DNA from 2 places in the Mesorhizobium sp. M0001 genome. Region 1 is predicted to be linked to the other one. Evidence: riboswitches for the same ligand, from Rfam matches in the RefSeq annotation. Region 1 holds a riboswitch; the other holds the start of a gene.
What was found. A riboswitch is a leader RNA that binds a small molecule or an ion and turns the genes downstream of it on or off. The one in region 1 is predicted to bind S-adenosylmethionine.
Positions count from the first base shown of each region.

Region 2: it holds a riboswitch for S-adenosylmethionine, as region 1 does, so the genes downstream of both, NKK50_RS10565 (O-succinylhomoserine sulfhydrylase) here and metX (homoserine O-acetyltransferase MetX) in region 1, are expected to answer to the same signal.

Region 1 is NZ_JAMYVS010000002.1:87,932-92,526, forward strand. It holds gene NKK50_RS05415 (glycosyltransferase family 2 protein) at 1-664, opposite strand, end outside; gene NKK50_RS05420 (DUF1330 domain-containing protein) at 913-1,233, shown strand; gene metW (methionine biosynthesis protein MetW) at 1,241-1,855, opposite strand; gene metX (homoserine O-acetyltransferase MetX) at 1,852-3,021, opposite strand; SAM riboswitch at 3,082-3,159, opposite strand; gene hisC (histidinol-phosphate transaminase) at 3,285-4,394, shown strand; gene NKK50_RS05440 (prephenate/arogenate dehydrogenase family protein) at 4,399-4,595, shown strand, end outside.
Region 2 is NZ_JAMYVS010000003.1:145,097-149,691, forward strand. It holds gene NKK50_RS10555 (ABC transporter substrate-binding protein) at 1-289, opposite strand, end outside; gene NKK50_RS10560 (2'-deoxycytidine 5'-triphosphate deaminase) at 391-1,485, opposite strand; SAM riboswitch at 1,626-1,703, shown strand; gene NKK50_RS10565 (O-succinylhomoserine sulfhydrylase) at 1,761-2,951, shown strand; gene NKK50_RS10570 (ceramide glucosyltransferase) at 2,963-4,114, opposite strand; gene apaG (Co2+/Mg2+ efflux facilitator ApaG/CorD) at 4,336-4,595, shown strand, end outside.

The DNA.
Region 1 (4,595 bases):
AGCCGTCCCGGCGACCGGAGATCGAATTCTCCGAGTTGTACTTTTTCCAGTCGATCACTTCGGACAGCTGCGCGCCGCTGCGACGGGCAAAGCGCAGCAACAATTCGCGATCCTGCATGCGCGTGACGTCACTATCGTAGCCGCCGATGGCCAGCAGCGACTCGCGCCGGGCGGTGATTGCCGACCCGGCAATGAAGATGGTCTGCGCGACAAGGGCCCGCTCCAGCGAGTCGCGGCTCAGCAGCGCCTCGCGGTTGACGCAGTTGGTGCGGCGATTGCCCTTCAGCGACACGAAGGAACTGATCAGCACTTCGAGCGAGGGATTGTTGTCGAACTGCTCCAGCGTCCGCGCCAGGCGATCCGGCAAATAGACGTCGTCGGAATCGAGGAATGTCACCACCGGCGCCTGCGCCCGCTCTATGCCGGCATTGCGGGCGGCATTGGCGCCGCGCCATTTCGAGCCAACATAGATCAGCCGTGGATCGCGGATTTCGGCAAGTGCGGCTGCCGTACCGTCGGTCGAGCCGTCATCGACGACAATGTGTTCGAACCGGGGAAAATTCTGCGCCAGCACGCTCTCCACGGCGCGCACCACCTTGCTGCGGCGATTGTGCGTCGGTGTGATCACCGAGATCAGCGGAGCGAGGTCGGTTGCCTTGGACATGTTGCTTCGATTGTGCCCCGAAATGCCTGGAGGCCGGAGGTTTTGATGGTCGCCGTCCAAGCCTTACCCCGGGATGGCATTCGATTCGACGCTACAAAAAACCAGCGGCAATGTCATCACAAACTGTTGAGCCAGGACGCCGGTAAGCCGGCCGATTACCCCAGACGTAATCGACCGATGGCCATCATGTCTGCAGATTGCGCCAACGAAGCCGGTCGTCGGGCTTCGATCTCACAGGGAGTTCAGCCATGGCCGCCTACGCCGTCGCCCATATGCGTCAAGTCACAATGGGCCCGCAGATTGTCGAGTATCTGCAGAGGATCGACGCCACATTGGAGCCGTTCGGCGGCCGCTTCCTTGTCCACGGCGGCGACATGGACGTGGTCGAAAACGAATGGCCCGGGCACCTGATCGTCATCGAGTTTCCGGACAGGGCGCATGCGTGGGGCTGGTACGATTCATCAGCCTATCGCGAGATTCTGGCCTTGCGCACCGACAACTCCCACGCCGATGTGATCATCGCCGATGGCGTTCAGCACCCGCACAAGGCGACGGACGTGCTGAAATAGGGGCAAACTACCGCTTCAGCAAGAACACCGCTTGCTGGCCGAAGAAATTCCAGAACCACCATGGCATCGACAGGCCGATCTTCTGGCCGTTGCCGTCGAGCGCGGTGGCTTTCTCGACCGAGGCGCCGAGTTCCTCGACCAGATTGACGAAGTCGCGGATGGTGCAGAAATGGATGTTGGGCGTGTCGTACCAGGAATAGGGCAGGTCCGCGGTCACCGGCATCCGGCCCTTGACGAACAGCGACAGCCGCACCCGCCAGTGGCCGAAATTGGGGAAGGAGACGATGGCGCGGTTGCCGATTCGCAGCAGCTCGTCGAGCACCAGCTTCGGGTTGCGGGTCGCCTGCAGCGTCTGTGACAGGACGACGAAGTCAAAACCCTTGTCCGGATAGAATTCGAGGTCGGTGTCGGCATCGCCCTGGATGACCGAGAGGCCGCGCGCCACGCATTCATTGACGCCTCGCTGTGACAGCTCCAGCCCGCGGCCGTCGACCTGCTTGGTCTCCTGCAGGAGTTCGAGCAGCAGGCCGTCGCCGGAGCCGACATCGAGCACCCGCGACTGCGGCGGTATCAGGTTGGCCACGACTTCGAGGTCGACGCGCTGGCTGCCATTGACGCTCATGAGGCGAGCCCCCTTGCGCGGGCCGCCGAGCCGATGAAGCCCTTGATGGCGGCAAACAGTTCGGGTTCATCGAGCAGGAAGGCATCATGGCCGCGGTCGGTGTCGATCTCGACGAAGGAGACGGAGGCGCCGGCGGCGTTGAGCGCATGCACGATCGAGCGGCTCTCCTCGGTCGGGAACAACCAGTCCGAGGTGAAGGACACCAGGCAGAAGCGGGTCTTGGTCCCGGCAAAGGCATCGGCCAACCGGCCGCCATGGTCGGCGGCGAGGTCGAAATAATCCATCGAACGGGTCATGTAGAGGTAGGAGTTGGCGTCGAAGCGGTCGACGAATGTCATGCCCTGGTGGCGCAGATAGCTTTCGATCTGGAAGTCGGCGTCGAAACCGAAGGTCAGCGCTTCGCGGTCCTGCAGATTGCGGCCGAATTTCCGATGCAGGGCGGCTTCCGACAGATAGGTGATGTGGGCGGCCATGCGCGCCACGGCGAGCCCCTTTTCCGGGCGCTTGCCGTGCTCGAAATATTTGCCGCCATGCCAGTCCGGATCGGCCATGACGGCCTGCCGGCCGACCTCGTGGAAGGCGATGTTCTGCGAGGAATGGCGTGCGCCTGTGGCGATCGGCAGGGCCGAGAAGACGCGCTCGGAATAGCACGATGCCCATTCCAGCACCTGCATGCCGCCCATCGAGCCGCCGAGCACGCAAAACAGCTTTTCGATGCCGAAATGGTCGACCAGCATCAATTGCGCCCGCACCATGTCGCGGATGGTGATGATTGGCAGGTCGAGGCCGTAGGGCTTGCCGGTGGCGGGATTGGTCGAGGCCGGACCGGTGGAGCCGAGGCACCCGCCGATGACGTTGGAGCAGATGACGAAGAAGCGGTTGGTGTCGATGATCTTGCCGGGACCGATCAGCACTTCCCACCAGCCGGGCTTGCCGGTCACCGGATTGGTGCTGGCGACATGCTGGTCGCCGGTCAGCGCGTGGCAGACCAGGATGGCGTTGGTGCGGGCATCGTTGAGGGCGCCATATGTCTGGTAGGCGATCTGGAACGGCGACAAAAGCGTGCCGGCGTCGAGCTTCAGCGGCTTGTCAGGGCCAAAACGCAACACCGGGCTCGACGGGTTGTCGGCCTCGTTGTTGGTTTTTGTAGCGCGGAGCGCGGCCATGTGACTCTCCTTGCCCGCCGTCAGGCAATAAAAAACCGGCAATGCGATCGCAAAGCCGGTTACGTCACGCAAACGGCCCTTTAGCGAGTTGTTTAACGTGGCTGCAAGCCGACCGGCCAAATCACCACGGAACTGTTGCGTTCTTCTAGAACTCGTGCGGCCCGGCGTCAACGGCCAGCTATGCCCGCCTCTCGACATTCGCGGCTACGGCTTGTATTTCCGCTGCGGCCTCCGGACGGAGGCGTTCTCAACGGGTTTGCGACATGGACAAGACAGCGGACAAGGCACGGCCGACGCCCCGCGCGGGCATTATGGACATCGACGCCTATGTGCCGGGCAAGAGCACGGCACCTGCCGGCGTCGCCAAGGTCCATAAATTGTCGTCGAACGAGAACCCGCTCGGCCCGTCGCCGAAGGCGATCGAGGCCGCGCGCGAAGTGGCCAGCAAGCTTGATGTCTATCCCGACGGCACCGCCCGCCGGCTGCGCGAGGCGATCGCCGAGGTGCACGGCCTCAACCCGGCAAACATCATCTGCTCCAACGGTTCCGACGAGATACTTGGCCTGCTGGCGCAGACCTATCTTGCGCCAGGCGATGAGGCGATTTTTACCGAACATGCCTTCATGGTCTACAAGATCTACATTCAGTCGGCGGGGGCCAAGCCGGTTGCTGTGAAGGAAACCGAGGAGCGCGCCGACGTCGACGCGATCCTGGCCGCGGTGACGCCGCGGACCAAAATCATCTTCCTCGCCAATCCCAACAACCCGACCGGCACCTATCTGCCGTTCCAGGAGGTCCGCCGCCTGCATTCCGCGCTCCCGGGCAACGTGCTTCTGGTGCTGGACGCGGCCTATGCCGAGTACGTCAGGCGCAATGACTATGAGGCAGGTATCGAGCTGGCGGGCAGCGCGCAGAATGTGGTCATGACCCGCACCTTCTCCAAGCTCGGCCTTGGCGGCGCGCGCATCGGCTGGATGTATGGCCCACTGCACATCGTCGATGCCATCAACCGTGTTCGCGGCCCTTTCAACGTTAACGCAACAGCGATCGAGGCCGGCATTGCCGCCATCCGCGACCGCGCCCATGTCGAGCGCAGTTCGTTGCACAACGAGACCTGGCTTACCTGGTTGAATGAAGAACTGACGAAGCTTGGGCTGCGCGTGACGCCCAGCGTCGGCAATTTCGTCCTCATCCACTTTCCCGACGACAAGAAGCATTCGGCTGAGGCGGCGGACGACTACCTCACCCAGCGCGGCTATATATTGCGGCGCGTTACCGGCTATGGCTTTCCCAATGCGCTGCGCATGAGCGTCGGCACCGAAGAAGCCAATCGCGGCGTCATCGATGCCCTCACGACATTCCTGAAAAGCTGAAACAATGACTTCACCGATGTTTGAAAAGATCGCGCTGGTCGGCATCGGCCTGATTGGCTCGTCGCTGGCCCGCATCATCCGCCGCGAGGGCCTGGCCCGCCATGTCGCCATCGCGACGCGCAGCCCGACCACGCTGGCACGGGCGAAGGAGCTCGGTCTTGGCGAGAGCTACACCACCGACGCCAGGGAAGCGGTCCGCAA
Region 2 (4,595 bases), on a different contig from region 1:
TGCTCATCGAGGCGATGATGGCGTCGAACTTTTTCGCCTGCAGCGCCGGGATGATGCCGTCCCAGTCCTGGGTGACGATCTCGCACTCGACCTTCATCTGCGCACACAGCGCATTGGCAATGTCGATGTCGAAGCCCTCGATCTTGCCGTCCGCGGTGATGGTGTTGAAGGGCGGATAGGCGCCCTCGGTGCCGATCTTCAATTTCTCCTGCGCCTCAGCCAGCGAGCCGGCCGATATCACCAGCATGGCAGCGCCCGCTGCCGATATGATCCATCTTGAAATCTGCATTTTGGTTCCCCTTGCGCGCCGTTCTCTTGCCGGCCACCGAAAGGCAGCCAAGCATGGTGAGGCAGCGCAGGCAAGTATTTTGCCTGACGGTGATCGAAGGTTCAGCCGGCGGGGCGGAAATGCTTGGAGAGCTTGAGGCCTTGCGCCTGGTAATTCGAGCCGAGATCGGTGCCGTAAAGCGCCTGCGGCCGCTTCAGCATGTGTTCGTAGACCAGCCGGCCGACGATCTGGCCGTGGTCGAGGATGAACGGCACTTCGTGGCTGCGCACTTCGAGCACCGCCCGGCTGCCGGTGCCGCCTGAGGCCGAATGGCCGAAGCCCGGATCGAAGAAGCCGGCATAGTGAACACGGAATTCGCCAACCAGCGGATCGAAGGGCGTCATCTCGGCGGCGTAGAGCGGCGGCACGTGCACGGCTTCGCGGCTGACCAGGATGTAGAACTCGTCCGGGTCGAGCACCAGTTCGCCGGCGCCGCTCTTGTAGAGCGGCTCCCAGAAATCGACGGCATCCTGGGCGGCGCGCTTGTCGACATCGACCAAGCCGGTGTGATGCTTGCCGCGATAGCCGACCAGGCCGTTCTGGTCGCCGTCAAGATCGATCGACAGCGCAATGCCGCCGCCGGAAATGTTGGGCGGCTCGGTCGCCACCAGCATCTCGGCGCGGTGCAATTCGTTCAGCTCTGCCTCCGACAACAGCGCGTTTCCGGTGCGAAAGCGGATCTGCGACAGTCGCGATCCGGCGCGCACGACGATCGGGAAGGTGCGCGGACTGACTTCAAGATAAAGCGGCCCGTGATAGCCGGCGGCGATCTTGTCGAACTCATGGCCGCGATCGGTCATCACCCGGGTGAAGATGTCGAGCCGGCCTGTCGAGCTCTTCGGGTTGGCCGAGGCGGACACGTTTGCGGGCAGCGCCAGGCTTTCGAGCAGCGGCACGATGTAGACGCAGCCGGTTTCCAGCACCGCGCCCTCGGCGAGACTGAACTCATGCAATTTCAGCCGGTGAAGCTTGTCGGCCACCAGATGATCGGGACCCGGCAGGAAGGAGGCGCGCACGCGAAAAGCCTTGTCGCCGAGCCTCAGATCGAGGCTCGCCGGCTGCACCTGGTCGACATCGAGCGCGCGCGGCGACTCCAGCGCGCCGGACTGAAACAGCGCGGAAATGTCCTGATCGGGAAGAATGCCTGTCTGCCGCAAAAGGCTGGCTCCGCTCCAAGGTCGGTCTCTTTGTGGCAGGTTCTTGCCGCAAAACCGCTGGATATTATTGCGGAACCTGCCTGGTACAAACCTCTTAATGAAGCCGGCAATTGACGCAAGCGCAGGTGAGGTCTAAAGGGTCGTTATCCCGTGGTGATTTGGCCGGTCGGCTTGCAGCCACGTTAAACAAGTCGCTAAAGGACCGTCGGGCCGCAAGGCCATATGGACCGGTTGCGACTTTCGCGGCCGGTTTTTTTGTGTCTGGAACAAAAGCGATGAGCACCAAGAAGCGTAACTGGAAACCTCAGACCGCACTCGTGCACGGGGGAACGCTGCGTTCCCAGTTCGGCGAGACGTCCGAAGCGATGTACCTCACCCAAGGCTATGTCTACGAGACGGCGCAGGCTGCCGAGGCCCGTTTCAAGGGCGAGGAGCCGGGCTTCATCTATTCGCGCTATGCCAACCCTACCGTCGACATGTTCGAAAAGCGCATGTGCGCGCTGGAGGGTGCCGAAGATGCGCGCGCCACGGCGTCCGGCATGGCTGCGGTGACGGCAGCGCTCCTGTGCAGCGCCAAGGCCGGCGACCATATCGTTGCGGCGCGCGCGCTGTTCGGCTCCTGCCGCTGGGTGGTGGAGACGCTGGCGCCGAAATACGGCATCGAGGCAACGCTGGTCGACGGGACCGACATCGCCAACTGGGAAAAGGCGGTGCGGCCGAACACGAAACTGTTCTTCCTGGAAAGCCCGACCAATCCGACGCTGGAAGTGGTCGACATCGCAGCGGTGGCGGCGCTCGCCACCTCGATCGGCGCCAGGCTGATCGTCGACAATGTCTTTGCCACGCCCTTGCAGCAGAAGCCCTTGCAGCTCGGCGCCCATATCGTCGTCTACTCCGCGACCAAGCACATTGACGGCCAGGGACGCTGTCTCGGCGGCATCATCCTGTCGGACAAGAAATGGATCGACGAGAATTTGCACGACTATTTCCGCCACACCGGCCCGAGCCTGTCGCCGTTCAACGCCTGGACGCTGCTCAAGGGCCTGGAGACGCTGCCGGTTCGGGTGCGCCAGCAGACGGAAAGCGCGGCCAAGATCGCGGATTTCATGGCAGGACGGCCGGAAATCGCCCGCGTCATCTATCCCGGCCGCGCCGACCACCCGCAGGCCGACATCGTCAAGAAGCAGATGACGGGCGGATCGACGCTGATCTGCCTCGACGTGAAGGGCGGCAAGCAGGCGGCCTTCGCCTTGCAGAACGCGCTCGACATCGTGCTGATCTCCAACAATCTCGGCGACGCCAAGAGCCTGATCACCCATCCGGCGACCACCACCCACAAGAACCTCAGCGACGAAGCTCGCGCCGAGCTTGGCATCGGGCCGGGAACGCTCAGGCTGTCGGTCGGTCTTGAGGATACGGACGATCTGCTGGAGGACGTTGCGCAGGCGCTGAAGGCAGCCGGATAGGCCGCGAGGCGTCACGCTCCCGACGAAACCTCTTCCAGTTCGGCCGTCTTGGTGCCGATGGTCATGATGTTGCCGCGCCAGTCGACGGCGCCGCTCAGCCAGCCGCGCGCCCAGATGGCGGGAAGCATCATGTCGCGCACCATCATCGCCGGGACCATGCGCAGCGACAGGTGCCAGCCCTTGGCCGCGGCCAGCGCGCATTCGGGAATGTAGGCCGCCGCCAGCACGGCCAACACCGTGGCCGGCAGGCTGACGCCGGCACTTGCTGCCGCCACCAGCGCCAACGCCAACGGCACGGCGACGCCGGTCAGGATCTCGGGTGCGAAAAACAGCGGGAAAGTGACGCGGCGCAACCGCGCCCAGCGCGCCTGACGCGACCAGATGTCGGCAAGTCGGCGCTGCCCCAGTGGTTGCTCGAAAGGCGAGGCAACGAGATTGACGCGCAGGCCCAGTCCGTTGACCAGCTTGGTTGCAGCAGCATCCTCGGCGATCTCGGCGGCCAGCGCGCGGATACCGCCATTGGTATCGAGCATCGGCTTGTTCCACAGCATGCTCTTGCCCTGGGCAAAGCCGAGGCCAAGCGCCTCGCCGGCATATTGCCAGCGCGCCTGCAGCGTGTTGAGGAACGCGCATTCGACCTCGGCCCAGAAGCCATCCGGCCGCGAGCCGATCGGCGTCGAGCAGATAAGCCCGGTATTGGTCCCCCAGGCCGCCATCAGGTGCTGGACGTAATCCCTAGGCATCAGCACGTTGGAATCCGCCAGAATGACCCAATGATTGCGCGCCGCTTCCCAGCCCTTGACGCAGTTGTTGAGCTTCGGGTTGCTGCTGACGCGGTCGTCGCCGATCAGCAGCCGGGCCGGCACGTTGGGAAACAGGACGATCGCCCTGTTTATCAGTTTGACGACGGGATCGTCGGCGTGAGCGACGCAGAAGATCAGTTCGTAGCGCGGCCAGTCGAGCGAGAAGGCTCGCTGCAGCGTCTCTTGTGTGAACGGCTCCACGCCGCGCGACGGCACGACGATCGAGACCGGTGGCTGCTCGTCGGACGGCGGAGGGATAAGGCGACGCGCTTGCAGTTTCGACGAAGCAAGCAGGATGCTGGCGAGATTGGAAAGAAGCAAAGCGGAGGAAGCGAAGGCGGCTGTGAGAGCTGGTTCCATGAGATCTGGTCACTCCGGAAAGGCCGCTCGCGGCTGCTTTGTCAGTCGACAGATGGGCCTTGAGTCGCCGGCAAGGTTTGCGCACACCAACACTGTCATGTGTCACTTAAATGACATTGTTTGTCGGCACCTCCGCTTTGAGGCTGGCAGGACATGCCGTTGTGCGCGTATCAAACCGCATAGCGCGACAAATGTTCCTTGCCGCGCAACCGGAGCAGCCCATGTATCGCGCCGTCACGCGCAACATCGAAGTGCAGGTCAGACCGTTCTACCTGGAGGACCGCTCGGACCCGGCGGAGAACCGTTATGTCTGGGGCTACCAGGTGACGATCGACAACCAGTCGGACGATTTCGTGCAGCTTATGTCGCGTTACTGGCACATCACCGACGGCAGCGGCCGGATCGAGGAAGTGCGCGGCGCCGGCGTGGTCGGCGACCAGCCTGAGCTCAATCCGGGCGACAGCTATCAATACACGTCAGG